2 regions of the Cellulosimicrobium sp. CpK407 genome follow, and region 2 is predicted to be linked to the other one. Evidence: riboswitches for the same ligand, from Rfam matches in the RefSeq annotation. Region 2 holds a riboswitch; the other holds the start of a gene.
What was found. A riboswitch is a leader RNA that binds a small molecule or an ion and turns the genes downstream of it on or off. The one in region 2 is predicted to bind S-adenosylmethionine.
Positions count from the first base shown of each region.

Region 1: it holds a riboswitch for S-adenosylmethionine, as region 2 does, so the genes downstream of both, ABWU78_RS08315 (methylenetetrahydrofolate reductase) here and ABWU78_RS02295 (NADPH-dependent FMN reductase) in region 2, are expected to answer to the same signal.

Region 1 covers NZ_JBGNYC010000013.1:84,132-98,502, reverse strand. The annotation lists gene ABWU78_RS08365 (acyltransferase family protein) at 1-716, opposite strand, end outside; gene wsfD (glycan biosynthesis hexose transferase WsfD) at 713-2,344, opposite strand; gene ABWU78_RS08355 (glycosyltransferase family 2 protein) at 2,408-3,757, opposite strand; gene ABWU78_RS08350 (exosortase/archaeosortase family protein) at 3,757-4,359, opposite strand; gene ABWU78_RS08345 (LPXTG cell wall anchor domain-containing protein) at 4,363-4,482, opposite strand; gene ABWU78_RS08340 (hypothetical protein) at 4,826-5,014, shown strand; gene ABWU78_RS08335 (hypothetical protein) at 5,071-5,826, opposite strand; gene ABWU78_RS08330 (RNA polymerase sigma factor) at 5,945-6,529, shown strand; gene ABWU78_RS08325 (LuxR C-terminal-related transcriptional regulator) at 6,549-9,182, opposite strand; gene ABWU78_RS08320 (hypothetical protein) at 9,513-10,256, opposite strand; SAM riboswitch class I at 10,653-10,755, shown strand; gene ABWU78_RS08315 (methylenetetrahydrofolate reductase) at 10,940-11,935, shown strand; gene metE (5-methyltetrahydropteroyltriglutamate--homocysteine S-methyltransferase) at 11,968-14,371, shown strand, end outside.
Region 2 covers NZ_JBGNYC010000003.1:53,626-67,996, forward strand. The annotation lists gene ABWU78_RS02250 (sterol carrier family protein) at 114-485, opposite strand; gene ABWU78_RS02255 (RNB domain-containing ribonuclease) at 515-2,089, opposite strand; gene ABWU78_RS02260 (ABC transporter ATP-binding protein) at 2,306-3,190, opposite strand; gene ABWU78_RS02265 (ABC transporter ATP-binding protein) at 3,187-4,116, opposite strand; gene ABWU78_RS02270 (ABC transporter permease) at 4,113-5,279, opposite strand; gene ABWU78_RS02275 (ABC transporter permease) at 5,272-6,270, opposite strand; gene ABWU78_RS02280 (ABC transporter substrate-binding protein) at 6,317-7,996, opposite strand; gene ABWU78_RS02285 (copper homeostasis protein CutC) at 8,249-9,043, opposite strand; gene gdhA (NADP-specific glutamate dehydrogenase) at 9,126-10,463, opposite strand; SAM riboswitch class IV at 10,737-10,870, shown strand; gene ABWU78_RS02295 (NADPH-dependent FMN reductase) at 10,891-11,481, shown strand; gene ABWU78_RS02300 (flavin reductase family protein) at 11,478-12,050, shown strand; gene ABWU78_RS02305 (hypothetical protein) at 12,106-12,510, opposite strand; gene ABWU78_RS02310 (hypothetical protein) at 12,674-13,135, shown strand; gene ABWU78_RS02315 (PLP-dependent aminotransferase family protein) at 13,164-14,371, opposite strand, start outside.

The DNA of each region.
Region 1 (14,371 bases), on a different contig from region 2:
AGCGCTGACCCGTGCGTGTGCGTGCCGAGATAGAGGGCGTCGGCGTTCGTCCCGTCGTACAGGAGCGCGGCGGCGACGCCCGTGACCACCGCGAGGGCTCCGGCGAGCGTCCCGACGACGACGGGAACCCGACGCCGCGCGGGGACCAGTAGCAGGATCAGCACGAGGAGCGGGGGCCATACGAGGTAGAACTGCTCGGTGATCGACAGGGACCACATGTGCGCGAGGGGCCCGGGCACGCCTCCGGTCGCGTCCCAGTAGGCGTCACCGCGCGCGATCTGCTCCCAGTTGGCGACGTAGAGCAGCGAGGCGAGCCCTTGCCGCGCGAACACGTCTGCGTCCGTCGCGCGCCCGAGCTGGGCGACGGCGAGGGCCGACGCCCCGAGGACGACGAGCAGCGGCACGATGAGCCGCTTCGCGCGCCTGCGGTAGAAGGCACCAAGACCGATCCGGCCGCGCCGCGACCGCTCGCGCAGGAGCGTCAGCGTGATGAGGAACCCGGAGAGCACCATGAACACGTCGACGCCGAACAGCCCGGCCTCGTACAGCCCGGTGTGGTAGACGACGACGGAGAGCACCGCGACGCCACGCAGCCCGTCGATGGCGCGGTAGTACGTCGACGCCAGCGGGACGTCGTCGTGATGCCCGGCACTCCTGCTCGGGACGACGTCGACCTCACCCGCAGGAGCGCCGACCATGCCTCGGGTGACCGTCACCGGCGCGCGCCGTCCGAGCTGCGCCGTGCCGGGCTCTCCCGCAGTGCCGTGCTCGCCCCCGAGAGTGCGGTCGCGCCGCGCGACGCCGCCCAGCGCAAGCCCGCGACGACAGGGGACGGACCGCTCGGGCGGGACGCCACCAGCAGCACCACCGCTAGCAGCCCGCTCAGGGCAGCGGGCACCACCGCCCGGTCGGGTGCGACGCCGACGCCGAACGCGACCGTGGCCGTTCCGAGCATGGACCCGGCGAGCAGGACGAGGGATGCCCGTGCGGCGCTCCGCGTCGACGCGACGGTGTTCGTGGACCGTGCGCGCCGGAACGCCGCCAGCGCGACGAGCGCCCAGCCGGCACCGAGGACGATGAGCCCTCCGCCCGCGAACCATCCCGTGACCGACGAGACCACCACGACGCGGTTATCCTGGGCCTTCGGCGGCATCTGCGAATCGACGGGGTAGGAACCGAGACCTGCCGGTCGAGGAGTGAGGTAGTCGCGCGCGGCGTCGTCTAGCGCGCTGACGGCCCGTCCGGGATGGGCGAGGAGGAAGGACCACACGGTCGACGGCCTGAGCACGCCGGCGTTGGCCTCTCGCTCGTCGCTGCTCTCGAACGTCGTGGGCGACGTCGTCGCGAGGTCCACCGCGCCGGGCGTCAGCCCGGTGGAACGCAGCTCCGCGGACGCCGCCTCCGGATCGAGCAGACCGCGCTGCGTCAGCATCGCCCAGGTCTCCGCGACCCGTGCCCGCTCCGACTCTCCGGCGACGGTCCAGACGGCCGGTGCGACCAGTGCGAGGACGGCGGCCACGGCCACCCCGTGGTGCGCGAGGCGCGCCGCCCACCGTCGACGGTCAATGCGGCTCCCGCGTCGCCACCAGACGATCGCCACGTAGATGGCCACCGGCACCGCCAGCACCGCGGTCGTCGACCGCGCTCCGGCGACCAGGGCTGACCCGAGCACGGCGACCACCAGCCCGACCCACGCCCGCGGACCCCGGGAGTCCACCAGGACGAGCCCGGCGGCGAGCAGGAGCACGCCCAGCACCGCCGTCGACTCGGCGTAGAGCGACCCCGCGAACCCGACGAACGCCGCGTCAGCCACTACGAGCAGCAGACCCGTTGCGACGACCACCTGGCGGCGCACCGAGCCGCCGATCACGAGCAGGACGAGGGCGACGAGAAGGCCGCAGAGCGCCGCGTAGAGCAGCGAGACGACCCGCAGGTCGACGACGTCCTGGCCGAGGAGCCCGATCATCCACCGCAGCGCTCCCGCGAGCCACGTCACGCTGCTCGCGTGCGCGGGGCACCCCTCGCTCCCGGTGGCCGCATCGCCGACGGACCAGCGCAGGATCGCGAAGTCGAAGAAGCGGGGGCCGCCCGCCGTATCTGCCGTGAGCCCGGTCTGGCAGGCGTACCGGACGGCGCCACCGTCGTCGGCAAGCCCGATCGGGCCCGGCACGAGCGCGCGGACCGCGACGAGCAGCGCCACGATCCCTCCGAGGAGGACCGCGAGCCCCCGGGGGCGGTCGGACTCGACGCCGGGATCGGTGCGGACGTGCCGCCGTGAGCTCTCTGTGGTCGGGTCGGTGCTGCGCGCCTCGTCAGGCTCGATGAGGCTCCAGGTCGTCGTCATGCCCCGACTGACGGAGCGCCCGGCCGGACGTGACGGGCGGTCCTGCTCGGGCATGCCAGGCGTTCAGCCAGCGGTCGCGACGACGGGCTGAGGGCTCGGCCCGTCGACGGCGGCTGCACCTTCGCGCACGCGGGCGGTCTTGTCCCAGGACGTCTCGCCACGCAGGATGCGGGCCAGTGCCTTCCAGACGCACGCGAACGACAGGTAGTTCATGAGGATGAACGAGTTGCCCATGAGCAGGCTCTTGAGCACTCCCCACCGCTTGTCCCGCCGGTAGTACACCCATCCCGTCGCGAGAGCCGGCAGGAAGGCGAAGAGGTAGAACACCGTCGCCAGCACGAGTACCGCGACACTGTCACCGCCCGCGACGACGGCGATCTGGTCCCAGTTCAGCCCGAGCATGAGGAGGCAGTAGTGGAAGAGGATCGACCACGGGAGGTCGAGCACCCACGGGACCAGGCAGTACGACGTGAGCTCGAGCGCCTTCGCGTTGCTCAGGTCACGGGCGCGCCAGATCTCCGGGACACGTTTGATCGCCATCATGTGCCCCTGGTACCAGCGGGTCCGCTGCTTGACGAGCAGGGGGAGCTTCTCCACCGCCTGCTGGTCGACAGAGGCGTGCGGCGTGGTCTGCAGCTCCCACCCCTTCAGCGCGAGCGTGATCGCGAGATCGAGGTCCTCGGTCAGCGAGGCGGACCACGGCTTCTCGCCCGCGTCGTCCAACGCCGACAACCGTGCGAACTGCCCGTTGCCGCCGAGGCTGACGGTGCCCGTTGCTTGGCGCCCGAACTGCGTCACCGCGGCGATGCCCCAGAACTGGTAGTCCTGGTACCGGGTGAGGAAGGAACCCCGGTTGCGGATGCGCACCTGGAGCTGCACTCCCCCGACGTTCTCGTCCTCGAACAGCGGCAGGACGTGCTCGAGAGCGTGGTCCGAGAGCCGCCCGTCGGCGTCCATGACGCAGACGACGACCTTCCCGGGGTCCAGTCCCCGCGCCGCCACGTCGTCACGGACCCACGCGATCCCGTTGTTCAGCGCCTCACCTTTGCCCTTGCGCGCCTCCGGGAGCACGCGGCGCAGGACCCGGACCCGATCTCCCCCCGCCTCCTCGGCGCAGCGGGCCGTGTCGTCGTCGGAGCCGTCGTCGATGACCAGGGTGGTCGTGCCGGCCAGGAGCGTCAGCGCCGAGACGGTCTGCCCGATCACGGCGTCCTCGTTGAGGCAGGGGACGAGGAAGTAGACATCGAGGTGCTCGTGCGCCCGCGAGTCGCGCGACCCGTAGGTCGCCTGGCCCTGCACCCCGAGGCTCGCCCGCGCGCGGCGCAGCTGCACGAGTCCTGAGCCCATCAGGAGGATGAAGTAGACCATCGAGATGCTGATGACGACCCGCGCGAGGATGTCGAGCACGACCATCACGGCTGCTCACCCTGCGCCCCGCGCGTCCTGCGACCGCGCCGACCGAAGAACCCAAGCCGGAAGAAGAGCACGAGTGCGACGGTGAGTCCACCGAGCATGAGCGCCGAACCGAGCGTGTCGTGCACCCACTGGAACACCTCAGCCCCCCAGCGGACGATCGAGAGCACCATCACCTCGACACGCACGACGTTCAACAGCTCGAGGAAAACCCCCGCCCCCAGGGTCGCGAGCACAATCCTGACGACGCTCGAACGCCCTGTAGCGAGCACGAACGCCGCGATGAGCGCGAGCGGGACCAGGAAGTACAGCGCGCTGCAGTCGGGGGTGATGCGCAGCGCGAACCATGTGCCGTCGTCACCCGCGACCCGTTCGAACGCAAGGACGGGCTCGTACGTCATGACCCGCACCTCTCGCGCAAAGACGAAGCCAGTGACCTCGCCCGCGAGTCGCGCCTCGAGCTGGCGGAACGCCTGCGCATGCAGGATCACCACCACCGAACCGACGACGAGCGCCGCGGCGAGCGTCCACCGCATCACCCGGTCGAAGACACGCGAGACGCTCCCCGGCACGAGCGGTACGGTCGCCTCCGCGGCGCTCACGGGTCAGGCCTCGGCCCCAGCGACTGCCTCACGTCGGCGGCGCGAGGTCCGCAGCAGCAGCAGACCTCCCACGACGAGCGCCATGGCGAGCGCGACGTAGGCGAACGTCGTGGCACCCGTCACTGCGAGCGCACCGGCACCCGCGGTTGCCCCACTGATGCCGGTGCTGATTCCAGGGGTGTTGTACATGGACTGCCCTTCCGTAGAGCCGGGCGGGACGCCCTGCGCGGATTCGAGTCGCGACGGACGTGGAGCCCGTCGCTCGGGGGTACAGACGGGGGATCTCGGAGCCCGGTGATGGGGCATTGATGTGATGTACGTCACATAGAGTTGCTCGAGCGTCGGCGGCGTCTGTCCAGACATGGCCCGGAAGAGCTCAGCCGCGGAACCGACCCGTCCCTCGCGGGAGATCGTCGCTCCCTGGTCGTGGGGCAGCGGTCCGCGAACCTTCGCACCACCCACCCACGTGGTGCTCCGCGCCATCCGCACCGACGACTACGAGGAGCTGCGCGGCTGGGAAGCGCCGGTCGTGACGTGGAAGCCGCCGACGCCCCGGCGACAGCGCCGGACAGCACGCCTCCTCGCCGTGCTCAGCGTGTGCTGCGTCCTCGGTGGCCTGCTCGTGCTGGTCATGCTCGTCGTCTCGGCGTGGTAGAAGAGCTCGACGAGTGACACTGCTCCCGCCCGCCTGGTCCGGGCGGCTGCCCCGGACTACGTCTTGAGCAGTCTCTGCACGAGCCGTCCGAGCCCACGCGAGTCGTCCGGGAGGGCCTCGACACCGACCCGGACAGGCACCCTCAGCGAACCTGCCGTCCATCGTGCAAGCTCGTCTCGCACACGGGTCGCAACGACGTTCCGCGTGGTGTCCGGATCCTCGCAGGGGACGCGCCAGGCAACCACCAGGGCGACGCCGTCCACGTAGCAGGCGGGTGCGGGCGGAGGGAACACGCGGCGCAGAGACTCCCCGAGTGCGAGGTCGCGCTCCCACCTGTCGAGGGGGACCGACGAACCGGCCCGGCCGTCGACCACCACGACGATCGGCACGTCGCCCTCCCGGCCGTGGCGATAGGAGGCGACGACCGCGCCACAGCCGCTCAGGAAGTCGTCCACCGTCCCGAGACCGCTCAGGCTCCCGTGCGCTGCCGCCCCGCCCAGCATGCCCGACGTCCGCTCCCACCCGTCGGCGAGAGCCGCGACGACGGGGCCGGGCAGACCTGCGCCGCCCAGGGAGTACAAGACCGCCAGATCCCGGATCCCGTCGGCGATACCGACCCCCGCGTTCGCGCGAGCGATGCCGAGGGCTCGCGCAGGCCCGGTGACGTCCCGGCCTCCCAGGTGCGCGGCAGCCACGTGGACCACCGCGGGGACCGCCCAGTCCGCGAGCGCGTCCCAGCCCGCTGCGAACGTCGCCGCGCGCCACCTCTCGCACAGCTCGTCGAGCGGCGCGCCTGCCCCGGTCGTGGTCATCGTGGAGAAGGACGTCCGCGGACCCGTCTCATGACGGACCGGGACCGACACGTCGCTCGCCCGCCGAATCACCCTCTCCTGCCGCGCGCAGGCCACGCTCGCGCGTTTCCCTGAACAGGTGACCCTCGACACCGGGTCGCCCTCGCTCACGGCGCCCCTCTCGGACGAGCAGCTCGTGGCCAGGCTGCGCGAGGGCGACGACGACGCGTTCGCTGCGCTCTACCGCTCTCACCGACCGTACGCACTGGTCGTGGCCAGGGCGCTCGTCGGCCCGTCCTGGGCCGACGACGTGGTCGCCGAGTCCTTCACGGCCCTCCTGGGTGTGATCCGCGCCGGACGCGGTCCGTCACGGCACGTGCGGGCCTACCTCCTGACGATCGTGAGACGCGTCGCGTGGTCCACGCTGCGGTCCCAGGACCGCGTCCGGGCGACGGACCTGCACCGGCTCGACGGGACCCACCACGATCCAGACGTTCTCTTGGACGAGATCGAGCGACATCGCGTCCTCGACGCGTTCGCCGCTCTCCCGGCACGATGGCAGAAGGTGCTCTGGCACATCGAGGTCCTGGGCGCTTCGCCCGCAGAGTTGGCCGACGTGCTCGGGATCAGCCCCAACGCCGTGTCGTCCCTCGCGCGGCGGGCGCGGCAACGCCTCCGACACGCCTATCTGCGCCACCACGGGCAGGTGACGACGGAGCCCTAGCCGGGGCCGACCGGCGCCGTCATCGATGTTGCTTCGTACCTGCCGCCGAGGCCGCGTTCACGCCGCGCCGGACCGCTCCCCGGCTCGCCGCGACGAGACCGAGCTGCTTCGCGCGCATCACCGTCTCCGCACGCGTGTGGGTGCCCAGGCGACGGTAGATCTCGCGGATCTGAGTCTTCACCGTGTTGTGCGAGACGTAGAGCCTGCGGGCGATCTCGGGGCCGCTCAGCCCGTCGACGACGAGCTGGAGCACGAGGAGCTGACGCTCGGGCAGCAGGACCGTCCCGCCCTCGGGCGAGGCCCGCCGCCCAAGCTCCGCCACCGGCTCCAGCTCGGCACGCTCCGCACCGTCGACGTCCGCGAGCAGGAGGTCCATCGCCTCAGGAGAGGCCCACCGGAGCTCGAGCAGCGCGTTCGCCCGGCGCGCAAGGCCCCACGCCCGCCGCATCTCCGCGCGGGCCTGGTCCTTCTCTCCCAGCGCCACGAGTGCGCTGGCCGTGACGGCGAGGCCCTCGATGCGAGCCCCCGTCGTCAGCCGGGCCCTCTCGCCGAGCCTCGCGACGCGACGGAACGCCTCGACCAGGCTCCCGCTCGCCACGAGCGCATGGGCGTTGACGACGTCTCGGACCGGCGCGGACCGCGGGAGGGTGTCGGCGACGCGGATGGCGGCTGCACCGCGACCCGCCACCAGGTGCAAGCGAGCGACGTCCTGCACGACCAGGAAAGGTGCGCGCCGCTCGCTCGCGTCGGGCTCGACCGCCATGCCTCTCCTCGCGGCATCCGCCACCAGGACGTCGAGCGCGAGATCCGGAGTACCGCTGAGCTCGGCCATCACCGCCATCACATGCCTCCGCACGAACCAGAGGTCACCGCCCGGCCTCTCGATGCTCCTCCCGAGCGACGCCTTGGCCTCGTCGATACGGCGACCCTCCAGGTGGACCAGCGCTGCGACGACCGACGGGACGTCCCCCCCGCACCCGCGCCACCAGGCGGGCGGGGCCGGCAAGGACCGCGACTCGCGCACCCACTCGTCCGCGGCCACGAGATCACCACCACACGCCTCCGCGACCGCCGCCAGCTCGCACGCCACGGCAGCGACGGAGAGCGCACCCGAGCGTGTGGCCCGCTGCGAGGCCGAGTCGGCGAACGCTGCCGCGACCCGGACCAGACCTGCGCAGAGCGCGCTCATCGACGCCTGCAGCTCGAGCAGCACTGCCGCGCCGATCGACCGCGGCGCGCCGCGGTCGGCACCGAGACCGTCGAGCGCACCCTGTGCCGCCTGCAAGGACTTGTCGTACAGGCCGGCGCGGCGCAGGAGTGCGACCCGACAGAAGGCGTCCAACGCCCGCGCTTCAGGCGATGCGGTCGTCGGCGCGACGGCCTCGGCAAGAGGCTCGTCGTGCTCGTCGAGCGACTCGATGCGGCCGATCGTGGGTCGTATCGCCGCGCGCAGGATGCGGAGTCGGCCCGGGATGCTCTCCGGACATCGTTCGACGGCGCTGCGCCACAGCTCGTCGAAGCCCGGCCCGGAGCTGACGGCGAGCAGGTCGGGCCAGGTCGCGACCAGCGCGCGGTCCACGACTCCGGGCTCTCTGGAGTCGAGCGCCCGCGAGAGGGCCGCCCACGTGGCCCCCCGGGCGACGTGAGCGTCCACACGCTGCTGGAAGCGGCGCACGTAGCCGGCCGGATCCAGATAGCGCAGGTGCGAGAGCAGGCTCTGCCGCATCCTGGGCTCGTACTCGAGCACGCCCGCGTCAGCGCCCACATGACGGTAGAGGATCCCCCCCTCGACGAGTCGCCGAGCCGTCGAGCGCGCGTCCGGCACCGCCGTCAGGTCGTCGAGCTCGTCCACCTGGAGACGACGCTCGACGCAGGTGTCGAGGAGGAAGGGCATGATCTCCGGAGGCACGAACGACCCCAGAGCTCGCGTCGTCTCTCGACGGACGACGGCGGGGACCGCGTCGTGGAGATCGACTCCTCCCGAACCGCCCGAACCCAGGTCGGCCACCGCGGTGACGATCGACGCCGGGTAGCCGCCAAGTCCGTCGGTGACGAGCCCCGCCACCTCCTCGGTGATCTCGATCCCTCGCACCCGGGCGAAGCGCACCGTGTCCTGCGCGCTCCATGCGAGCGCAGCCATGCCGACCTCGACCATGCCTGTGCCCCGCCGGACGGGCGTGGGACCGACGGTGCTCAGCACGACCGCCCGTGCCCCGAGAGCGACCGCCGCCGCGCAGGCCGCGTCGATGAGGCCTGCATGGCCTGCACGGACGTCGTCGACGACGACGGTCACCGGGCCCAGAGCGCGGAGCAGCGCCCCGAGGCGCCCGGGTCCCGCGCCGTCGAGATCGGTGGACCCCGTGGGCCGGAGCACGTACCGCACCTGGTCGAGAACGCGGTCCGCGAGCTCTCCGGCACCGATGCACCGCCGCGCCGGGTCGCTCGCGGACGCCGAGAGCCAGACGATCACCTGGCCCTCGGCGAGCGCGGCCCGCGACCACCGTGCGACCGACACGGTCTTCCCGAAGCCGCGCGCGGCGCGGACCAGGACGTGACGGGTGGTGCTCGTGAGCGTGTCGTCAAGGAGCGGACGCTCGATCGCCGCAGAGGTCGTCGCCAGACGCGGGAGCAGACCGCGAAGCGCCGCTTCCACCTCGGCCCGTCCCGCGCCGCCCGCCTCTTCCCGACCGGTCAGCACCTGCTGCCACCCGCTGATCGAGGGTGAACCCTGCTCTCGCTGTCGTCCGCCGTCTCTCGCCTCCGCCACCGCTCCATACCTCTGACAGACGTCGGTCGGCCGGAGTCACGACGGGTGATCCGTCATGCGCCCGGCACAAGGACGCAGGGCGACACGGTTACCGCGCGCCCTACGTCTGCCCCGATACAACCTCACGGACCGGCGAAGTCAGGAGGTACGGAGGGTGATCCTGAGGGTGACCACAGGACGGAGCGACGGCCCGACCTCACGGGAACCGGCTCCCGCTCAGCCCTCGCGGAGGCGCACGAGGCGGCGCCCGGCAACGAGCAGGACACCGGCCAGGAGCAGCGCACCGGACGCCGCCGCGACCGGCACCGTCTCAAGCCCCGTCGCCGCCAGCTCTCCCTTCTCCGCGGGCTGCGCCGCACCAGGTATGGCGTCCGTGGTCGGCTCGGCCACGACCATGTCGACGGGCTGCGACGGCACGACAGGCTCCGCCGGATCGCTCGGGTCCGCCGGGTGCGTGGGCTCGGCCGGACCTGTCGGTTCGGCCGGGTCTGTCGGCTCGGCCGGGTCTGTCGGCTCGGCCGGGTCTGACGGCTCGACCGGATCCGACGGCTCAACCGGGTCTGACGGCTCAACCGGGTCCGACGGCACGCTCGAGCAGACGGGATCCTGGCCGCCTTCACCGAAGTGCTCGTCGTAGTGGGCGACCTGGACCCACGTGATGCAGTAGTCGTCCGAGTGGACGAGCGCCGACCACGGGAGGAAGCTCGAGCCGACGAACCGGCCCGACGGCTGGTCGTTGAGCGTCTCGAAGTGGATGCCGACCGACCGCTCGGCGCCCTCGACCGTGTAGCGGACGTTCACGTGGCCACCGTCCGGGAACGCGTCACCCGCGGGGAGATAGAGCCCTTCCGGGGCCACGCGGTAGGGCGTGGGCGAGTCGGACCCGCCAGCGAGCGCGGGTGCCGCGGACAGGCTGAGGATGAGGGCAGCGCCGAGCATTGCCCCCGATGCGATACGCATGGGACAGTGAGGTCCTTCCTTGAGAGGGAGAGATCTGCCCGGTTCGTACTCCGCCAAGAGGGGCCGGGCAGATCGCATGTCAGAGCGGGTCGACCACGCCTTTCGACGGTAGACCTGAACGACCGTTCAGTTGAGCGCTCCTGAGAGCCACGGCGCGCATCGTCGCAGGCGAGAGCATGCTTGGCGGCCCCACCCGTGATACCACTCACAGCATCCTTCACCCGCGGTCACCCCCGGGGTCACCCTGTTGCGATCGCACTCACACCGTGTTCTCGCCGTCCAGGGACGCGGACACCGGCCCACGTCCCCGAACGTCACGGCACCCCCGGGCAACGCCATCCCGTCTCACGTGACGGGCACCCTCGACCGTATGCCGGATGGCCCGTAGGATCGTGGCAACCATCCAGAGCGGTCGAGAGTCCTGGCTCGACGACACCGCAGCAACCCGCCGACGGAAGCCTCCCGAGGACAAAGGTGCTAACGCCAGGGTCGATGGAGTGACGCATGACCTCAGAGGCATCCTTCGCGCACCGTCCGGGCACGTGCCCGACGGCGGTCGCGCCCTTCCGTGTCCCGGCGCCGCGTGCCGTGGCGCGCCCCGGCGAGGCGACGTCGTGAGCGTCGCGGACGCCGTCGGGCAGGCGCACGGCGGGGCGGCACGTCCCACGGTCTCGTTCGAGCTCATGCCCCCGCGGCGCCCGGACGCGGCGCCCAAGTTCTGGGAGACGGCACGCCGTCTCGTCGCGACGCACCCCGACTTCGTGTCCGTGACGTACGGCGCGGCGGGCACCGACCGCGCGACGGCTCGCCAGGTCGTCGGCCGCCTGCTCCAGGGCACGCCCGTGCTGCCGATCGCGCACCTCACGTGCGTCGGGGCGTCGCGCGAGGACGTCGAGGAGGTCATCTCCGACTTCCTCGACGAGGGCGTGCGGAGCTTCCTCGCGCTGCGGGGCGACCCGCCGCGCGACCAGCCTGACTGGCAGCCCGCGCCCGACGGCGTCCGGTCGTCGACCGAGCTCGTCGCGCTCCTGCGCGAGGTCGAGGCGTCGCGGTGCGCGGCCGACCCGGCCGCGGCGCTGCGCGGCGCGGCCCGGCCGCTGACGATCGCCGTCGCGACGTTCTGCGACGGCAACCCCGCCGCCGGCACGACGCGCACGCAGGAGGTGCGCCGCCTGTTCCAGAAGCAGCAGGCCGGCGCGAGCTTCGCGATCACGCAGCTCTTCTACGACGCGTCGTCGTACACCGACTTCGTCGCCGAGGCCCGCGCGGCCGGCGTGACGATCCCCATCCTCGCCGGGCTGTTGCCCACGACGGAGCCTGCACGGCTCCGCCGCGTCGAGGAGCTCACGGGCGTGCGCGCGCCCCAGCACCTGCTGGACGCGCTCGACGCCCTGCCCGACCCGGAGGCGCAGCACGCCTACGGGATCGCGTACTCGGTCGACCTCGCGCAGCGCGTCCTCGACGCGGGCGCGCCCGGTCTGCACGTGTACACGTTCAACAAGCACCGCGCCGCTCTTGACCTGCTCGAGGGTGTCCACCTCGGCGGCGGGTCGCGCGGGACCGGGGGCAGCGCCAGCGCTGCCGCCGCCCCGCTCGTCCCGGACCTGGCCAGCGGGCCGTGGGTCACCGGCACCTCCCTGCCCCCGACGAGCGCCGCCACGCACGGCACGCCCGTCTGACCGGTCCTCCGGACCAGCAAGAGGTTTCGATCATGGCCACTTCCGTACCCTCCCCTACCCAGATTCAGGCCGGATTCCCCGCCGGCACCGTGCTCGGCTACCCCCGCATCGGGCGCCGCCGCGAGCTCAAGAAGGCCGTCGAGGCCTTCTGGGCCGGCAAGACGTCGGCCGACGAGCTCGAGGCCACGGCCCGCGAGCTGCGCCTCGCGACCGTGCGCCGGCTCGTCGAGCTCGGCCTCGGCGCCGACGACGCGTCCGTCCCCGGGTCGTTCTCCTACTACGACCAGGTGCTCGACGTCGCCGCCTCGCTCGGGGCGATCCCGTCGCGGTTCGCGTCGCTCACCGACGACGCGGGCCGCCTTGACCTCGCGGGCTACTTCACCGTGGCGCGCGGCCAGGGCGACGACGCCCCGCTCGAGATGACCAAGTGGTTCGACACGAACTACCACTACCTCGTGCCCGAGATCGGCCCGGACACCGCGATCCGGTTCGTGGACGACCGCATCGTGCGCGAGTTCGTCGAGGCCAAGGAGGCGGGCGTCGTGACGCGACCCGTCGTCGTCGGGCCGGTGACGTTCCTCGCGCTGTCCAAGGCCGCCGACGACGCTGCGTCGTCGGCCGCAGGCTTCCGCCCGCTCGACCGCCTCGACGACGTCGTCGCCGCCTACGCCGACCTGCTGCGCGCGCTCGCCGCCGCGGGCGCACCGTGGGTCCAGCTCGACGAGCCGATCCTCGTCACCGACTCGGTCGACGTGCCGTTCACGGAGCTCGCGGCAGCGGTGGAGTCGGCCTACCGCACCCTCGCGACGGACCTCCGCCCCGTGCCGAACCCGGGGTCGCTCCCCACGGAGTCCTCCGGCTCGGGAGAGATCCCGGGCTCGGCGCAGGGGGCGCGGCCCGCGATCCTCGTCGCCGCGCCGTTCGGGGGGCTGCAGGCCGGTGCCGAGGACGACGGCGGCGACGCGCGGGACGGGCTCGCGCTCCTCGCGGGCACCGACGTGGAGGCGATCGCGATCGACCTCGTCAAGGGCGCCGTCCCGACGGCGGCCGACGGCGGCGTCCCCGGCCTCGCCGGGAAGACGCTCGTCGCGGGCGTGATCGACGGGCACAACGTGTGGCGCGCGGACCTCGCGGCGAAGCTCGACGTCGTCGACGCGCTCCAGACGCTGGGCGCCGGTGCGGTCGCCGTCGGGACGTCGACGTCGCTGCTGCACGTGCCGCACGACGTGGAGGACGAGGTGTTCGCCGAGGCGGGGACCGCGTCGGGCACCACGCTCGACCCGCGCCTGCGCGACTGGCTCGCGTTCGCGGACCAGAAGGTCGGCGAGGTCGCGACGCTCGCCCGCGCGCTCACGGAGGGTCGCGACGCCGTCGCCGCCGAGATCGAGGCGTCCCGCGCGGCGGTGGCCTCGCGAGCCGCGGCGAGCGGCGTCGTCGTGCCCGCGGTGCGCGAGCGCGCCGCCGCGCTGACGGACTCGGACTTCGCGCGCGGTGACTACGCCGAGCGCGCGGCCGCGCAGCAGGAGCGTCTGAACCTGCCGCCGCTGCCGACGACCACGATCGGCTCGTTCCCGCAGACGCCGGAGATCCGCCGCGCCCGCGCGCTGTGGACGAAGGGCGAGCTCTCGGACGCGGACTACACGGCCGCGATGCGCGAGGAGATCGCGCGCGTGGTCGCGCTCCAGGAGGAGCTGGGCCTCGACGTCCTCGTGCACGGCGAGCCCGAGCGCAACGACATGGTGCAGTACTTCGCGGAGCACCTCGACGGGTTCGCCGTCACGGCGAACGGCTGGGTCCAGTCGTACGGGTCGCGGTGCGTCCGCCCGCCGATCCTGTGGGGCGACGTCACGCGGCCCGCGCCGATCACGGTCGAGTGGTCCGCGTACACGGCGTCGCTCACCGAGAAGCCCGTCAAGGGCATGCTCACCGGACCGGTGACGATCCTCGCGTGGTCGTTCGTGCGCGACGACCAGCCGCTCGGCGACACCGCGAACCAGGTGGGCCTCGCGCTGCGCGACGAGATCGCCGACCTCGAGGCCGCGGGCATCGGGATCGTGCAGGTCGACGAGCCCGCGCTGCGCGAGCTCCTGCCGCTGCGCCGCGCGGACCAGCCGGCGTACCTCGACTGGTCCGTCGGGTCGTTCCGGCTCGCGACGTCGGGCGTCGAGGCCGCGACGCAGATCCACACGCACCTGTGCTACTCGGAGTTCGGCGAGGTCATCGGCGCGATCGACGGCCTCGACGCGGACGTGACGTCGGTCGAGGCGGCGCGCTCCCGCATGGAGATCGTGCCGGAGCTGCGCGACGCCGGGTACTCCCGCGGCATCGGGCCGGGCGTCTACGACATCCACAGCCCGCGCGTGCCCTCCACGGAGGAGGTCACGGAGCTGCTGGAGCTCGCCGTGAAGTCGATCGACCCGACGGTCGTGTGGGTCA
Region 2 (14,371 bases):
GCGGACGGCGGCCGATCATCATCGGACGCTAGCCCTCCACGTCCCGCGCCGCCAGACCTGGAGCCGAGAACGTTACGCAGCAGTAACACGCGCCGCCGGGCAGCGCGACGCGCTCAGCGCGGGCGGGCCGCCTGGAGCGGCAGGAGCCACGAGATGTCGGACCGCTCGCCGGAGGCACGGACGCGCCCGTCGGCGACCGCGTCGGCCCACGCGACCGCGCCGGTCACCAGGCCGAGCCACGTCTGCGGGTCCGTCTCCACGACGTTGGGCGGCGTCCCCCGGGTGTGCCGGGGGCCCTCGACCGCCTGGACCGCGCCGGCCGGGGGGACCCGCACCTCCACGGTGTGCCCGGGCGCGACGTCCGCGAGCTCCTCGAGCGTGAACCGCACCGCGGTCGTCACGGCCGCGCGGTCGGCGGGGTCGGCGCGCCACGCCGCCAGGGCGAGGCGGCCGGCGGCGGGGTCGGTGCGTCGTCGGGCAGGCACGAGGACAGCCTAGGACGGCGCGCGCGTCCTCAGCCGACGGTGAACCGGACCCGACGCTCCGCCACCGACGCCTCGCGCAGCGTCGCGCGCACCGGGTCGCCGAGCGGGAGGTCCGCACCCTCGACCGGAGCCCGGACCGCGGGGTCGGAGAGGACGACCTGCCCGCGCCGCGCACCCGCAGCGTCGCCGCCCTCCCGCTCGACGCGCCGCCCGCGCTCCCGGTCGTCCTCGACGTCGACGACGACGCCGTCGAACTGCTCCCCCTCGCGCCCGCTGAGCAGCGCCGCCTCGACGACGTCCACGATCGCGCGCTCGTACGAGCCCGCGCGCTGGCCCGTCCGCGCCATCGTGCGGGGCAGGCCGGGCAGCGCGTCGAGCACCCAGCGCGGCACGTCCTCGCCCGCGCACAGGGCGAGGCAGACCTCCGTGCCGTAGCGGTCCACGAGCCGGCGCAGCGGCGCCGTGACGTGGGCGTACTCCGCGCCGATCGCGGCGTGCGCGGCGTCGTCGGGCACCCCGGGCTCCTGCCCCGTCCCTCCGAACGCCTCGTACGACGCGCCGCGGAAGAGCGACGTCGCCTCGTTGAGGAAGGCCGCGTGGCGCGGCACGCGCGAGTCGAGGGTCGGCACGAGGTCGGCGTACGCCGTCTCGCGCGGCCAGTCGATGCCGAGCGCGCGCGCCGTGCGGCGCAGGCGCGCGAGGTCGCGCGGGTCGGCCTCGGGCAGCGCCCGGAAGACGCCGACCCCGCCCGCGCGCATGAGGCGCGCCGCCGCGATCCCCGTGAGCAGCGAGATCTGGGCGTTCCAGCCCTCCGCCGGGAGGGTCGAGCGGAACTCGAGGCCGAACGACCCGTCGTCGCGCGTGACGATCTCCTGCTCCGGGACCTCGAGCGACACTCCCCCGCGCTCCCGCTCGAGCGCGAGCCGCAGCTCGCCCACCTCGCGGAGCAGCAGGAGCGCGGCACCCACCGCGTCCTCGGCCCCGCCCGCGTCGATCGCGGCCTGGGCCTCGTCGTAGGTGAGGCGTCGCGTCGACCGCACGACGGCGCGGCGCACCGTCGCGTCGAGGATCTCGCCGCGCGCGTCGAGCACGACGCGCCACGCCGCCGCGGGGCGCTCCTGGTCCGGCAGGAGGCTCGCCGCGCCCTCGGAGAGCACGGCGGGGTGGAGCGGGGTGCGGCCGTCGGGCGCGTAGAGCGTCGTCCCGCGCTCGTGCACCTCGGCGTCGATCGCCCCGCCCGGCGCGACGAACGCGCCGACGTCGGCGATGGCGTAGTGCACGACGAACGCCGCGCCGGCGGGATCCGCCGGGTCGTCCCCGGCGCGCTCGAGGTGGAGCGCCTGGTCGAGGTCCATCGACCCGGGCGGGTCGATCGTCACGAACGGGACGTCGCGCAGGTCGACGCGGCCGTCGCCGAGGACGGCGCCGCCGTCCCGGACGACCGCCTCCGCCTCGGCGAGCACCTCGACGGGGAACGACTCCGGGACCTCCATCTCACGGCGCAGCGCCGCGAGCGCGTCGGTCACCGTGGCGACCGGGTCCACGGGGGGCATCGGGGCGGGGGGCTCGGCGGGGCGCACCAGGCGCAGCTGACGGGCGGGCACGAGCCTGACCCTACCCATCCGCCGCGGCCGCCCGCCGCCCGACCGTCTCCCGGACCGCCACGACCTCCGACCGCGGTCGGCGGCGTGCGCAGGAGGGCGCGCGGGCCAGGGCGTCCGACAGACCTGGCCCGCGCGACGGGTACGCGTCACCACCGACGCGTACGGCTGGAGGCAGCACCCGCCGCCCGGATCGAGCGGGCGACGGGTGCGCCGGTCTCACATCCCGCGCGTCCCGAACCGGTCGCGCGCGGCGTCGTCGCCCGAGCCCGCCGCGGCCGCCGCGAGCTCGCGGCGCACCTCCTCACGGAGCTTGCCGTGGTTCCGGGGTTCCGGCGCCGCGCCGAGGAGCAGCTTGGTGTAGTCGTGCTGCGGGTCGAGGATCACCTGGTCCGACGGCCCGCGCTCGACGACGTTCCCCCGGAACATCACGAGGATCTCGTCGCTGAAGTGCCGTGCGGTCGCGAGGTCGTGCGTGATGTAGAGGACCCCCAGGTTCTCCTCACGCTGCAGCCGCGCGAGCAGGTTGAGCACCCCGAGCCGGATCGACACGTCGAGCATCGACACCGGCTCGTCCGCCACGAGGAACCGTGCACCCGGCGCGAGGGCCCGGGCGATCGCGACGCGCTGGCGCTGCCCGCCCGACATCTCGTGCGGCTGCTTGGCCGCGAACACCGGCGCCGGGGTGAGGTTCACGCGCTCCAGGAGCTCGTGGACCCGCGCGTCGATCGCCTGACGCCCGCGGGCGACCTTGTGCAGGCGCAGCGGCCGCTCGAGGTGGTGGGCCACCGTGTGGAACGGGTTGAGCGAGGCGAACGGGTCCTGGAACACCATCTGCACGTCGTGCCGGTAGGCGTCGAGCCCGCGTCCGCGGGTCGCGGACGGCGTGCCGTCCAGCAGGATCTCGCCCGACGTCGGCGTCTCGAGCTGGGCGATCATGCGCGCCACCGTCGACTTGCCCGAGCCGGACTCGCCGACGACCGCGATCGTCTTGCCGGGCTCCAGCGTGAACGACACGTCGTTCACCGCGCGCAGGCGCGTGCGGCGCAGCCCCTTGCGGATCGAGAAGTCCTTGACCAGGTTGCGGACCTCGAGGGTGCTCATGCGTGCGGTCCTTCCTGGTTCTCGCCGGTGCCCTCGCCCGTGCGGACGAACGAGCCACGGTCGCCCGTGAGGCTCGGGAACGAGCCCAGCAGGCGCCGCGTGTAGGGGTGCTGGGCGTCCTCGTAGATCGACTCCGCCGTGTCGATCTCGACGATCTCGCCGCGCAGCATCACCGCGATGCGGTCGCTGATCTCCAGCAGGAGCGGGAGGTCGTGCGTGATGAAGACGACGGCGAACCCGAGCTGCTCGCGCAGCCGCATGATCTCCCGCAGGATCCCGCGCTGGACGACGACGTCGAGCGCCGTCGTCGGTTCGTCCATGATCATGACCTGCGGGTTGAGCGCAAGCGCCATGGCGATCATGACGCGCTGCCGCATGCCGCCCGAGAGCTCGTGCGCGTAGCTGTCGAGACGCAGCGGGTCGACGCCCACGAGCTCGAGGAGCTCGGCGGAACGGGTCGCCCGCTCCTTGCGCGCCATCTCCGGCCGGTGGGTCTTGAGCACGTCCCCGAGCTGGTCGCGCACGCTGATGACGGGGTTGAGCGAGTTCATCGCGCCCTGGAACACCATCGAGACCTTGTCCCAGCGGAACGCGCGCAACGCGTCCCCCGAGAGCGCGACGACGTCGACGTCGTCGCCGCCCTGGTCGTGGAACGTCACCGTCCCGGACGTGAGGAGGGCCGGGGGCTTGAGGAGGCGGTTGAGCCCGTAGGCGAGCGTGGTCTTGCCGCAGCCCGACTCCCCGGCGAGACCGAGGATCTCGCCACGGTGCAGCGTGAGCGACACGTCCTTCACGGCATGGACGACCGGCTCGACCTCGTAGTCGATCGAGACGTTCCGCGCGGTGAGCACCGGCTCCTTGCCGACGAGGTAGGCGGTGTGGCGCTCGCTGGTGAGCGGCTCGGCGGCCGTGGTCGTGGCGGTCATGCGCCCACCGTCTCCTTCGCGTCGTCGGTGTCGGTGTCCGTGCCGTCAGGGTCGCTGTCGGTGCCGCCGGCGGTGTCCGGTCCGGTGCCGGCGGGGTCCGCGTCCACGGCGAGGCCGGCCTTGCGGGCCTTGCGCACGCTCTTCACGGCCGCCGGCCCCAGGCGCAGGCGGGGGTTGATGATCTCGTCGAGGCTGAAGTTGATGAGCGCGAGCCCGCAGCCGAAGAGGGCGATGAGCAGGCCGGGCGGGACGAACCACCACCACATGCCGAGGCTCAGCGCGTTGTTGGCGCTCGCCTGGTTGAGGATCGTGCCCCACGTGATCGAGCCGGAGGGTCCCAGCCCGAGGAACGAGAGCCCCGCCTCCGCGAGGATCGCGAGCAGCACCGCGCCGAGGAACTGGGCCGTGAGGAGCGGCAGGAGGTTGGGGAAGATCTCCACGAGGATGATCCGCGGCGTCTTCTCCCCCGCGACGCGTGCCGCGGACACGTAGTCGCGGGCACGCAGCGACTTCGCCTGCATCCGGAGCACGATCGCCGCTCCCGGCCACGCCGTCAGCCCGAGGATCACCGCGACGATGAGGAGCGAGCGCGTCTGCAGGTACGCCGAGATGACGATGATCAGCGGCAGGCCCGGGATGACGAGCATGATGTTCGTGACGAGCGAGAGGGCCTCGTCGGTGAACCGCCCGCGGTACCCCGCGACGATGCCGAACACGATCGACAGCACGAGCGCGATCGCGCCGGCGACGAGGCCGACCATGAGCGAGCCCTGCCCGCCGTACGCCACCTGGGCGAAGATGTCGTTGCCGATGTGGTTGGTGCCGAGCAGGTGCTCGGCGCTCGGCGGCAGGAACCGCGCGTTCGCCGTCGAGCGCGGGTCCTGCGTGAAGAGCGGCGCGACGAACGTGAACAGCAGGATGCCGGCCACGAGGACGATCCCCGCGGTGAGCTTGCCGGACCGGCGCGGGAGCATCGCGCGCAGGCCACGGCGGGCGGGCGCGGCAGGGGCGTCCTGGTCGAGCGCCGCGGGGACGTCCCGCACGTCCGGGACGATCCCCTCGGTCGTCGTCGCCGGCGCGAGGCCGTCGGCGACGACCGTGGCCACGGGTGCCGCGTCCGCGGCGGGGGTCACGATCTCCGTGTCGCGGGTGTTGTCAGACATTGGCGCGCGCCCTCGGGTCGATGAATCCGTAGATGATGTCCATGAGGAAGTTCGCGGCGAGCACGGCGAGCGTGATGACGAGGAACGTGCCCTGCATGAGCGCGAAGTCGCTCGCCTGGACCGCGTTGAACAGGAGCTTGCCCAGGCCCGGGTAGCTGAAGACCTGCTCCATGACGACCGACCCGGCCACGACGAACCCGAGCGCGACGCCGAACCCGGCGAACGACGGGAGCGCGGCGTTGCGGGTCGCGTAGGTGATCGCCACGCGCATGCGGCGCAGGCCCTTGGCCTCGGCCGTCGTGACGTAGTCCTCGGACAGCGTGGACACCATCATGTTGCGCATCCCGAGCAGCCAGCCCCCCACCGACGAGAGCACGATCGTCAGCGCGGGCAGGAACCCGTGGTAGATCACGCTGCCGACGAACGCCCACGACCACTCCGGTCCGTTGTCGAAGCCGAAGATGTCGTAGCTGCCGATCCGCGGGAACCATCCGGTCGAGACCGAGAAGACCGAGACGAGGATGAGGGCGAGCCAGAAGTAGGGCACCGCCTGGAGCAGGGTCGACGCGGGGATGATGCTGTCCACCCACGTGCCGCGCTTCCAGCCGGCCCACGCCCCCAGCCCGACACCCAGGACGAACGAGATGATCGTCGCGAGTCCCACGAGCCCGACCGTCCAGGGGAGGGCCTGGCCGATCAGCTCGGTGACGGGCTGGGGGTAGTACGTGATGGAGATCCCGAGATCTCCCTGGAACAGGCGCCCCCAGTAGTCCACGTACTGGTCCCACAGGGAGGCGTCGCCGTCCGCGCCGAAGAGGAGGTCGATGCTGTTCTGCATCTGGGGCGTCAGCTCGCCGCCCTTGCGCAGGAACTTGTCGATGAAGATCTGCTTGGGGTCACCAGGCATGAGCTTCGGGATGAGGAAGTTCAGCGAGACCGCTGCCCAGAGGGTGATCACGTAGAACGTGATCCGTCGTGCGTAGTACCTCATGATGCGTGTCCCTCGTTCCCCGTTCCTCCTCCTCGGCGCGGCCGCATCAGCTCGCCGGCTCGAGCTTCGAGAGCACGACGCCCAGCGAGACCGTGCTCCACGACGGCGGGAAGGCGTAGAGGTCGTCCTCGGTCGGCCAGCCCGTGAAGTCCTTCGTGTCCATGAACGTCTGCGAGGCGTTCACGACCACCGGGATGTAGGGCAGGTCACGGACGATCTCCTCCTGGATGATCGCGTACTGCTCCTGCTTCGCGGCCTCGTCGTTCGTCGAGGCGGCCGCCTCGACCGCGGCGTCGACCGTGGGGTTGGTGTAGCGCACGTAGTTGAAGAGGCCGGACTCCATGACCTCGCCGACCGGACGCGTGTAGTCCGTCGTCATCCACTGGCGGTAGATGCTGAACGGGTCGTCCAGCGACGGGCCCGTGATGCCCCCGACCATGAGCTGGTAGGTGCCCGCGACGCGCGCGTCCGACATCTCCTGCTGCGTGATCTTGTTGTGGACGATCGAGATGCCGGCGGCCTTCGCCTGCTCGACGAGCAGGTCGCCGACCGCGTTGTAGTCGTTCCAGCCGTCGACCGTGATGAGGGTCATCTCGACCTTCTGGCCGTCCTTCTCGTAGATGCCGTCCGCGCCCTTGGTGTAGCCGGCGTCCTCGAGGACCTTCGACGCGGCCGCGGCGTCGGCCGTCTGCGGGCTCTCCGCCTCGACGTCGGGCGAGATCCAGCGGTCGTCGCGGCCGAGCAGCGCGAACGTCGGGGACGCGGTCGCGGCGAGGCCGGCGAACGCCTTCTCGTTGATCTCGGTGCGGTCCATGGCGAGGTTGATCGCCTGGCGCACCGCGACGTCGGTCTGCGGGCCGGTGCAGCCGAGGTCGACCGACACGCAGGTGTAGATCGTCGTCGGGTCCTGCGGCGTGTTGATCATGCTCAGGCGCCCGTCCGCGGTGATGCGGTCGGGGTCGGCCACGAACATGGCCGTCCAGTCGACCTTGCCCGTCGTCATGAGGTCCTCGGCGCTCTGGTTCTGGTCGATGCCGAGGTAGCGGACCTTCTTGACCTTGGGCGCGCCGGCCCAGTAGTCCTCGTTCGCGACGACCGTGTAGGCCGCCTCGGTGACCGCGTCGGCCTTGTACGGACCGGTGCCGACCGGGTTCTCGTTGGCGAACGTCACGAGGTCGTCGACCTCGGACCAGATGTGCTCCGGCACGACGAGCGACGTACCGAGAAGCTGGACCTCGGACGTGAACTGCGGGGAGTCGAACGTCCACTTCACGGTGTACGGGTCGACGGCCTCGACCGAGACGACGAAGTCGCGCTTGGCGGCCTCGTTGGTGTGCGAGAACACGACGTCGTCGGCGTCGAAGTCCTCGCCGTCGGTCCACTTGACGCCCTCGCGGAGCTTCACCGTGAGCTCGGTGCCGTCCTCGGACCACTCGAAGGACTCGCCGAGACGGGGCTCGGGGTCGCTGGCCTGCGCCTTGTTGTAGTAGAAGAGCGGCTCGTAGATCGCGCCGTTGGCCGCGTGCAGCGGGTTCGGCGAGTACGGGTTGAAGTTCGCGACGATCGGCGTCTGCGTACCGGCCCACACGTTGAGCGTGCGCCCACCGTCGGCGGTCTCGTCGCCGTCGCCGTTCCCGGAGCCGGAGCAGCCCGTCGCCATCAGGGTCACGCCGGTCACGAGCGCAACCGCCGTGAGCAGACGCTTGCGCGCCGTGCTTCGAATCATCATCGGTCCTTTCGCGTGGACGACGCGTCGTCGCGTCGTTCGTCGTGGCGCCCGGAGGCGTGTGGCAGGAACACTAACTAATCGATCCCGCGCCGCTCCCTAATACGACAGGAAAGTTACCTAACTGAGACATGAGCCATCGACGCGCACCTGAGACGACGACGGCCGACCCCCGCGTGGGCAGGGGCCGGCCGTCGAGACGCCGTACCGTGGACGGCTCGCGCGCGCCGGAGCGCGGGGCGAGCCGGGCCGTCAGCGCGTGGCGTCGAGCGCCGCGCGCGCGGCCGCGGCGACCTCCGGGTCCGTGACCTCGTAGCCGGCGTCCCCGCCGCCCCCGGGCCCGGCGTCGTCCGCGACGACCCGCTTCGCGGAGAGGTGCACGGCGTCCACGCCGGCGGCCACGAGCGCGCCGACGTCCTGGGGCCGCACGCCCCCACCCGCCATGACCTCGACGCGGCCGCCCAGGGGTCCGCGGGCGTGCACGGACATGTTGCGCAGGCGATCGACGCCGTCGATGCTGCGGGAGGCGCCGCCCGACGTGAGCACGCGCCGCACGCCGACGCCCGCGAGCGCGTCGAGCGCTGCGAGCGGGTCGGCCACGACGTCGACCGCGCGGTGGAACGTCACCTCGCGGCCGTCGGCGGCCTCGACGAGGGCGCGCACGGCGGCGACGTCCACGACGCCGTCCGGGGTCAGGGCGCCCACCACGACGCCCGCTGCACCCGCCGCGACCGCGGCCCGGACGTCGCGGACCTGCACGTCGAGGTCGGCTGCCGAGAGGACGAACCCTCCCGGGCGCGGACGCACGAGGACGTGCACCTCCACGGGTGCACGTCCTGCGGCGTCGGCGGCCGCCACGACGGCCGCCTCGACGAGACCGGCGCTCGGCGTGAGCCCGCCGGTCGCGCCCAGTCCGACGCACAGCTCGACCCGCCGAGCGCCCACGGACGCGGCCACCCGCACGCCCTCGGGATCCTGCACCGCGAGCTCGAGCACGACGTCACGGCTCGCGCGCACGGCGGGGCCCTCGGGGTCGGTGGTCGTCACTGCGTTCTCCCGTCGTCCGGTCCGACGGCCGTCGCGTCGCGCGGCGTGCGCGACGGCGGCCGTCGGCCAGGGTAGACGACGGTCAGATGACGCCGAGCGCGAGGATCGCGTCGGCGACCTTGGTGAAGCCCGCGATGTTGGCGCCGAGCACGTAGTTGCCGGGCGCGCCGTACTCGTCGGCCGTCTCGACGCACCGGTCGTGGATCCCCGCCATGATCTGCGCGAGCCGCTCCTCCGTGTACTCGAACGACCACGCGTCGCGCGACGCGTTCTGCTGCATCTCGAGCGCCGAGGTCGCGACGCCGCCCGCGTTCGCGGCCTTGCCGGGCGCGAACAGCACGCCCGCCTCCTGGAGGAGCGCGACGGCGGAGGGCGTCGTCGGCATGTTGGCGCCCTCGGCGACCGCGACGACGCCGTTCGCGACGAGCTGCTTGGCCGCACCCTCGTCGAGCTCGTTCTGCGTCGCGCACGGCAGCGCGACGTCGCACGGCACGTCCCAGATGGACCCGTCGGTGACGACGCGCGCCCCGGGTCGACGAGCCGCGTAGTCGGCGACGCGGCCGCGCTCGACCTCCTTGATCTGGCGCAGCAGGTCGAGGTCGACACCCGCCTCGTCGACGACGTAGCCGGAGGAGTCGGAGAAGGCGACGACGTTCGCGCCGAGCTGCTGCGCCTTGGCGGTCGCGTAGATCGCGACGTTGCCCGAGCCCGAGACCACGACGCGCCGGCCGTCGAGGTCCTGCCCGCGCGTCTCCAGCATGCTCTGCGCGAAGAGCACGGTGCCGTAGCCCGTCGCCTCGGTGCGCACGAGCGAACCGCCCCAGGAGATGCCCTTGCCCGTGAGGACGCCGGACTCGTAGCGGTTGGTGATGCGCTTGTACTGCCCGAACAGGTACCCGATCTCACGACCGCCCACGCCGATGTCGCCGGCCGGGACGTCGGTGTTCTCGCCGATGTGCCGGTAGAGCTCGGTCATGAACGACTGGCAGAACCGCATGACCTCGCCGTCGGAGCGGCCGCGGGGGTCGAAGTCCGACCCGCCCTTGCCGCCGCCGATCGGCATGCCCGTGAGCGAGTTCTTGAAGATCTGCTCGAAGCCGAGGAACTTCACGATCCCGAGGTAGACCGACGGGTGGAACCGCAGGCCGCCCTTGTACGGGCCGAGCGCGGAGTTGAACTCGACGCGGAAGCCGCGGTTGATCTGCACGCGGCCCGTGTCGTCCACCCACGGGACCCGGAAGATGATCTGGCGCTCGGGCTCGCAGACACGCTCGAGGACGGCCGCCTCGACGTAGCGCGGGTGCTTGCGCAGCACGGGGCCGAGCGAGTCGAAGACCTCGCGCACGGCCTGGTGGAACTCGGCCTCGCCGGGGTTGCGACGCAGGACCTCGTCGTAGACGGACTGCAGTCGGCTGTCCATGGGCTCTCCTCGTCTGGGCGGACGGAAACTCCTGCTGACGGTACGCCTGTGCCAGAAGTTCCCGTACCGCCGTCTCACTCCCTGCGCATCTCGTCGGGCCTCGCACGGGCCTCGCACCGGTCGCCCCCGGGCTCCGGCACGCCTCCCCGGGCACGTCGTGGGCCCGTCGTGGGCACGGCCGCAGGCACCCCCGGACGACACAACCGTCCACCCACTGAGAAATCCGACTACTTCGGTGCGGTTTTCGCGGAGCCGTTGTTATACCCGTCCCCAGGTCACGAGCACCAGCGCCAAGCCCCGGCTCGCTGGTCGGCAACCCCCTGTCACGGCGGGGTGCTCCGGGAGATGACCAGGCCGCGCGCGACCGGCCCCGCACCCGCGGGACGGCCGCGCGGCAAGCGTGATCGACGACTACTGCGAGGTACACATGACCCACCGCTCCCCCTCCTCGACGGTCCTCGCCGTCTCCGGCAACCCGCGCCCCGGCTCACGGACGCTGGACGCGGCCGAGACCGTGGCGCACCGTGTCGCGAGCCTCCTCGGCACGACCGACGTCGCGACGATCGACCTCGCGGCCTTCGCCGCCGAGATCCTCGGTCCCGAGCGCCCCGCGGCGGACGCCGCGCGCGACCGGCTGGCCACGGCGACCGTCGCCGTCGTGGCGACGCCGGTCTACAAGGCGTCGTACACCGGGCTCCTCAAGGCGTTCCTCGACCTCTACGGCCCGGACGGGCTCGCGGGCGTCGTCGTCGTGCCGCTCGTCGTGTCGGGCAACCCCGCCCACGCGCTCGTCGGCGAGGTGCACCTGCGGCCCGTGCTCGTCGAGCTCGGCGCCGTCGTCCCGACCCGCTCCCTCACGGTCACCGAGCCACAGCTCGCGGACCTGGGCCCGGTCGTGGACGCGTGGCTCGCCCGCGAGGGCGACACCCTCCGTCGCGCCGCGACGCCCCTCCCCGCGGACGGCCCGGCGCCCGCCGACCACGCCGTCGCCGACGCGTTCGCGGGGGTGGCCCGATGACCGCCGAGCTCACCCACCTGGAGGCCCTCCTGGCGGAGCAGGACGAGCCGCAGCTCTCCCCCGACGAGTACAAGGCCGTGTTCCGCGGCCACCCCGCGGGCGTCGCCGTGATCGCGCTCGAGCACGACGGCCGCCTCGTCGGGTTCACCGCGACGTCGGTCATCTCCGTCTCGGCCGCACCGCCGCTGCTCGCGTTCTCGCTCGCGTCGACGTCGTCGTCGTGGCCCGCCGTGTCGGCGGCACGGACGCTCGCGGTGAGCTTCCTCGCCGACCACCAGGACGACGTCTCGGCGCGCTTCGCCACGAGCGGCATCGACCGGTTCGCCGACGGCGGCTGGTCGCGCCTCGGCACCGGGGAACCCGTCATCGACGGGGCCCTCTCGTGGGTCCGGGGCCGCGTGGTACAGCGCACGCCGGTGGGCGACTCCTACCTCGTCTCGCTGCGAGCGCTCGCGTCGAGCGTCGGCACGGGTGCGGGCCCCCGGCGCGACGAGGTGGCCGGCACCCCGTCGCCGCTCGTCTACCACGACCGCACGTACCACCGGATCGGGGACCACTCGGCGCTCTGAGAGCGAACCCAGCAGCCCCTCGCCCGTCCCGTGCCGCCCCTCACGGGTGGACCGGTCACCAGCTCCAGCCGCGCGCGCTCAGCTCGAGCTCCTCGCGGAACCGCTCGTCGTCGCCCGTGCGGAAGCCGGCCCGCAGCGGAGCGTCCTCGACCGAGAGACCCGTGAGCCGGCACGCCTCCCGGAGCAAGGCGTCGTAGGCGCCCTGGACCGCGAGGTAGTGGTGGGCACGGGCGTAGACGTCCGGGTCCGCCTCGATGCGCCGCATCTCCGCCGCGAGCTCGCTCAGCCGCACCTGGAGCGCGAGCGTGGCGAGCGGGTCGGGGGGCGTCGGGCGGCGGCGCAGCAGGTGCGGTCGGCCGGTCGTCCGGTGGCTCGGGGGTCGGCCGGCGCGGCGCAGCACCCACCGCACGGCGGCGACCGTGCACGCCGCCGCGCACCAGACCATCAGCAGCCACGACATCGGAGCCGACCTCTGCGCGAGAGACCACAAGACACCTCCAGTCTAGGTCCGCACGCCGCCGCGAGCCATGGGTCGCGCGCACCATCCCCTGGACGACCGCGCCGCCGTACGATGCCGACGACGGCGCGCGACGACGCGGGTCAGGGCGACGAGGGGGCGACCGATGGCGACAGCACGACGGCTGCGGAGGACCGCGTTCCGCGGCCAGCTCTGGGCAGCGCTCGTGCTCCCGCTGTGCTTCGTGGCCGGGGCCGTCGCTGCGGGCGGCGGACTGCTCCTGGCAGGGTTCGTGGTCGCGGCGATCCCGGTCGCCGGCCTGCTCGCGCTCGCTCCCCTGCTAGGGACGTGGGTCGGGCGCATGCGATCCGCCGACGACGTCCCGCTCCCCTACGCCGTCGTGACCGTCGCGCTGTGGATCGTGGCGATCCCCGTCGGGTTCCTCCTGACGTACACCCAGCCGATACCGGTGGCCGTCCCGGTCCCGCGCGGCTATCACGCCGCTGAGGTCGCGAGCGCCGTCGTCGTGCCCGCGGTCCTCGTGCTCTGGGTCGCGCAGCTGACCCTGGCGCTCACCGGCGTGCGAGCACGCCGCAGGGCCGCGGCGCCGACTCCTGCGGAGGCGTGACCCGCGGCCCTGGGCCCTGACGTCGCCCTCAGACCCTCGTCGCCGCACGGTACGCGACGGACAACCGCCCGACGGCGGCGCGCAGCTCGGCGTCGGTGCGGTCCCCGTAGGCCAGGCGCAGGCGCCGGGCCGAGTCGGTCCCCGGGCCCGTCGCGAAGAACTCGCCCTGCTGGTAGTCGACCCCTTCAGCCGTCGCGTGCCGGTGCAGCTCGTGCGTGTCCACGGAGTCGTCGACCAGGCGTGGCCACAGGAAGAACCCTCCCTCCGGCGCGGTGATCTCGAACGCGCCGGGGAGCTGGTCCTCGAGCTCGTCGACGAGCACTCGGGCCCGGTGCTCGTAGAGCGCGTTCGCCCGGGCGAGAGTGTCGTCGAACCAGCCGGCGCGGGAGAGGAGGAGGTGCTCGACGAGCGTCTGGACGAACGTCGACGAGTGGGAGTCCTGCCTGTTGCGCAACCGGACGACCGGCGTGACGAGCGACTCCGGGAGGACGAGCCACCCGAGCCGCAGGCCCGGGCCCAGCGTCTTGGTGAACGTGTTGACGTGCACCACGTGCTCCGAGTCGAAGAAGGTGCGGCGGCCCTGGTCCACCCCGGCGAAGCGCAGCTCGCGGTAGGGGTCGTCCGCGATGACCACGAAGCCGTACCGCTCCGCGAGCGCCACGAGGGCAGCTCGCTTGTCCGCGGAGAGGGTGCCCTGGGTCGGGTTGTGGAAGTCGGGAACCGTGTACACGGCCGCGACGCGTTCACCGTCGGCGAGACGCCGCGCGAGATGCGCGACGTCGAGCCCGTCCGCCTCGACCGGGACGGGGAGCGTCCGGGCGTCCACGAGCTCGAGCACCCGGAGGAAGATCGGGAAGACGGGGTTGTCGACGGCAACCGTCGCGCCCCGCTCGACCAGCGCCTGCACGGTGAGCGACAGGCCGTGCAGCCCGCCGCTCGTGATGACGACCCGCGACGCGTCGACGCCCTCGCGCTCCGCGGTCCATTCCCGGAGCCCGGCGAGACCCTGGGTCCCGGAGTACTGCAGCGAGGCGACGCCGCCGCCCGCGTCCCACACCTCGCCGAGCGCGTCGCGCAGCTCGTCGACCGGCAGCGCGCCGGGATCGGGGATTCCTCCCAGGAGACGGATCGAGTCCGGCCGCGGCGAGAGCAGGCTCTGGTCCCCGAAGCCCCGGGGTGCCGTCAGCGCGGCGGCGAGCGTGGACAGGGTGAGCGGCTCGGCCGGACCGGTCCCGG